Regions from separate parts of the Variovorax sp. 54 genome, predicted to be linked through region 2. Evidence: predicted binding sites of a transcription regulator. Region 2 holds the regulator's gene; the other holds the start of a gene.
The links. The regulator LexA, encoded in region 2, represses DNA repair genes until DNA is damaged. The targets are predictions, from matches to a motif close to ACTGTATNNNNATACAGT.

Region 1: the regulator LexA is predicted to act here: its motif matches at 1,401-1,418, upstream of imuA (translesion DNA synthesis-associated protein ImuA).

The regions. Positions count from the first base shown of each region.
Region 1 is NZ_PEFF01000001.1:6,033,901-6,036,085, forward strand. It holds gene CLU95_RS27660 (alpha/beta fold hydrolase) at 1-178, shown strand, start outside; gene CLU95_RS27665 (ABC transporter substrate-binding protein) at 191-1,321, opposite strand; gene imuA (translesion DNA synthesis-associated protein ImuA) at 1,433-2,185, shown strand, end outside.
Region 2 is NZ_PEFF01000001.1:6,389,362-6,391,546, forward strand. It holds gene CLU95_RS29295 (D-2-hydroxyacid dehydrogenase family protein) at 1-411, opposite strand, end outside; gene CLU95_RS29300 (hypothetical protein) at 579-962, opposite strand; gene lexA (transcriptional repressor LexA) at 1,110-1,793, opposite strand; gene CLU95_RS29310 (asparaginase) at 1,867-2,185, shown strand, end outside.

The DNA of each region.
Region 1 (2,185 bases), 360 kb from region 2:
GCCGACGCTGCTGCTGTGGGGCGAGTTCGATGTCACCGCCGATTCGCGTCCGCTGACGGCGCAGCTGGCCAGCGAAGGCCCCGGCCGCGAAGGCGTGGTGATCGACGGCGCGGGGCACTGGGTGCAGTACGAGCGCGCCGACGAGGTCAACGCGCAGCTGCTGCGCTTCCTGGACTGAAGCGGTTCAGCCTCAGCGCAGGTAGCGCCCGTCGGCCTTGAGCATCGACAGCTCGGAGAAGGTCAGCCCGCGGTGCTCGCCGGGCCGGTACGACACGGCGATGCCGCCGAGGTCCAGCGTCTTGAACGACTCCAGGCCCTTCTGCAGCGACTCCGGCGTGGGGTTCGCTCCTGCGCGCTTCAGGCCTTCGACCATGACCTTGGCTGTGACGTAGCCCTCCAGGCTCGCGTAGCTGAACTCGGTCGCGCCGATCTTCTTCATCGCCGCCTGGTACTCGGCGATGACGGGCATCGCGCTGTTCCACGGGTAGGGCACGACCTGCGAAATGACCACGCCGGCCGCGTCCTTCTTGATGTCCTGGAAGAGCTTCTGCCCGTTCAGGAAGGAGAACGAATAGAACGCCGTCTCGCCGCCGGCCGCGCGGTAGGCCGAGATGAACTTGGCCGCCACGTCGTTGGTGGCCGACAGCACCACGGCCTTGGGCTTGAGCTTGGCCAGCTCCGCGGCGCGCTCGGCCGCATCGGAGCCGTCGTTCTTGATGGCCACGCTGCCGACCATCTTGTCGCCGCGTTCGGCAATGAACTTCTGCGTGCTCTCCATCGCCGAGCGCGCGCCGGGGTTGTCGTTGTGCGCGAAGGCGATGCGCGACAGGCCGATCGTGAAGAGGTGGTTCACGATGCGGCTGTATTCCTCGTCGAAGCTGATGCGCACCGGAAAGCCGAATTCGCTGAACTTCACCACCGGGCCCGCGCCCGTGTACGGACCGACGACGGGAATCTTCAGCTCGTTGGCCGCCTTCAGCGCGCCGACCGCCGACGAGGTGCCGATGGGCATCAGCACGCCGACAGCGCCGTCGCGCGCGAAGGCCTTGACGTTCTCGGCGCCCTTGGCGGGGTCGTAGGCGTCGTCGAGCTGGCGCAGCTCGACGGGCCGGCCGTTGATGCCGCCGCTGGCGTTCAGCGCGGTGAACATGGCACGGATGCCGACCAGCGGCTCGGTCGACAGCGACGCGAGCGGGCCGGTCTGCACGTAGGTCTGGCCGATCAGCAGCGGCTTGGCGGTCTGCGCCTGGGCGGCGGGAGCCACCGTGAAGGCGAGGGCGGCGAAGGCCGAAGCCAGCAATTGAATCTTTTTGTGGATCATGGTCACAAATTGTTAACAAAGCGATCTTAAGGCGCTGGCCTTCGCAGGTAAATCGATCTCTGGTTGCGACCCGGGAAATACTGTATAAAAATACAGTTAACAGTTGCAATCATGGGCCTCCCTTTCCTCGACTCCTTTTCCACCGCCGCGGGCCGCGGCGTCTGGCATGCCGACGAACTCGGCCTGGCGGATGCACAGGTCGTGGCCACCGGCCATGCCGCGCTCGACGCCGAGCTGCCCGGCGGCGGCTGGCCCGTGGGCGCGATGACGGAGCTGCTGCAGGCCACGCCCGAGGCCCATGTCTGGCGCCTGCTGCTGCCCGCGCTGGCGCAGGCCGTGGAAGCGCGGGGCGGGCCGGTGGTGCTGGTCGGCGCGCCCTATGAACCCTGCGGTGCCGCGCTGGCGGCGCAGGGCCTGCCGGTGGAAGCGCTGATGTGCGTGCGCAGCGACGCCCCGGCCGCGCGGCTGTGGGCCTGCGAGCAGGCGCTGCGCTGCGCCGAGGTTGCGGCCGTTGTCGCCTGGCTGCCGCAGGCCCGCGTGGGCGAGCTGCGGCGGCTGCAGTTGGCCGCCGCGCAGCACGAGGTGCTGCTGTTCGTGTGCCGGCCCGAGTCGGTGGCGCTGTCGGCCTCGCCCGCGCGCCTGCGCCTGCGCGCCGAACGCTGCGCGGACGACCCGGCGCAGATCGCGCTGCACATCCTCAAGCGCCGGGGGCCGCCGCTGGCCGCGCCGGTGCGGGTGCCGGCGCGCAACGCCCGCATGAGCGCGCTGCTGGCCGCCGCCCGCGTGCGGCGCCAGTTGCGCCTGCAGCCGCAGGCGTCCGTGACACCGGCCGCCGCGCCGTCGGCCACGGTGGTGCGCATCGAT
Region 2 (2,185 bases):
GAGGCCCGACTGCTGCCAGGCCCCGTGCTTGAGGTTGCTGATGTACTGCGGCAGGCGGCGCATGGCCGCCATGATCAGCGCCCAGGTGAGTTCGGCGGGCGCCTGCGGCGAACCCGAGCCTTCGGCCACCGCCACACCGCGTTCGGTGCAGGCCGTGACGTCGATGTGGCCGCCGACGCGGCCGGTTTGGGAGATCAGCTTGAGCTTGGGCAGCTTCTCGATCAGTTGGCGGGATATCTGGCTGCGCTCGCGGATGAGCACGATGACGTCCGCATCCTTGAGGCGAACCGACAGTTGGCCGATGCCCTTGACCGTGTTGGTGTAGACCTTGGCGGCGTACGCGTCCAGCTTGGCAGCGCACTGCAGCTTGCGCACGGCGTCCTGGTAGTCGTCGAGGATCACAATGTTCATGGCATGCCATTGTGCCTCGCAGCATCGGCACGTCGCACGTGTGAACGTTTGGATACCCGGTGCCAGATGGCGTCCGGACGGCCTGTGCCAGACCGTTGGGGGTGAACCCACCGTGCGCGTACGGAGCACGCGGCTCCCGCAGACACGGCGGGTTTGTTCGCACTTTCTCAGTGCAGGTGGCCGGGGCGGGGCGTGCCGCTCCCGGTTTCCGCCGCTTCCAGTGCGGCGAGCCGGTCGAGTTCGGCACACACATCAGCCATGCGGCCGGAAATCACGACCCGGTTGGCACAGCCGCGCTGCGAGCCTTGGCGGTCGACCACGCGGACCACGCGCAGCGGACGGGCCGGCGTGGCAGCAGCGGAAGGCGAGCTGGCCGGCGTCGGGCTGCCGATGGCGCGTGCCGTGCAGGCCGGGCGGACCGACACGTAGCGCAGGCCGGCGGCAGCGTCACCACTGTCACCGCGCGACGGGCGGCGGGCGGGCATCCAGCGGGTGGCCAGCGATTGCAGGGGCGACCAGAAGTCGGCGATGGCGAGGAGGGCGATTCCCATGTGAACTCCAAAAAAGTATGAGGTTGAACACAGGCAGGATTTCTTGAATCGGCCGCAACAGGGTGATGGCGACTTCACGCCATACGCCCGCCACCTGTCGCGGCCGGATGAGGTGCTGCTGCTCGTGGGCAGCAGCAGGCCCCGGGCCTACATCAGCATGGTGTTGCGGATGAGGCCGACTGCGAGGCCTTCGATTTCGAAGGGCTCGCCGGGCTGGACGATGATGGTCGGGTAGTCGGGGTTCTCGGCGTGCAGCTCGATCACCTGCTTGTTGCGCTTCAGGCGCTTCACGGTGACTTCTTCGCCCAGGCGTGCCACCACGATCTGGCCGTTGCGCGCTTCCTTGGTGGCCTGCACGGCGAGCAGGTCGCCGTCCATGATGCCGGCGTCGCGCATCGACATGCCGCGCACCTTGAGCAGGTAGTCGGGCTGGCGCTGGAACAGCGTGTTCTCGACGTAGTAGGTCTGGTCGACGTGCTCTAGCGCAAGGATGGGCGAACCCGCCGCCACACGGCCGATGAGCGGCAGCGCGAGCTGGGCCATGCCGGGCAGCGAGAGCGAGAACTGGTTGCCTTCGCGGTGGCGCGTTTCGTGGAGCGAGCGCAGCGCATCGCCCTTGAGGCGGATGCCGCGCGAGGTGCCGCTGACGAGTTCGATGACGCCCTTGCGGGCCAGGGCCTGCAGGTGCTCTTCGGCGGCGTTGGCCGACTTGAAGCCCAGCTCGTTGGCGATTTCGGCGCGCGTCGGCGGCGCACCGGTGCGTGCGATGGCGGCCTGGATCAGGTCCAGGATCTGCTGCTGGCGGGCGGTAAGCTTCACTGCGAACTGCATAGTGGTTTCCTTGCGGCACTGGCTAGATATCCAGTACCTGTATTTTTAACCAGTTTTCAAAAGTTGACAAGCTATGACTCATTCCTCTTTGTCCGAGACGCGCCGCGTGGTGGTGCTGGGCACCGGCGGCACCATTGCCGGCAAGGCCGCCAGCAGCGGCGACAACATCGGCTACACCGCGGGGCAGGTGGGGGTGGCGGACCTGCTGGGCGGCATCGAGGCACCGACGGGCGTGACGCTGGTGGCGGAGCAGGTCGGGCAGCTCGACAGCAAGGACATGGACGCCGACACCTGGCGCCAGCTGGCCGCGCGCTGCGCGCATTGGCTGGCGCAGCCCGACGTGGCGGGCATCGTGGTCACGCACGGCACCGACACGCTGGAGGAAACCGCCT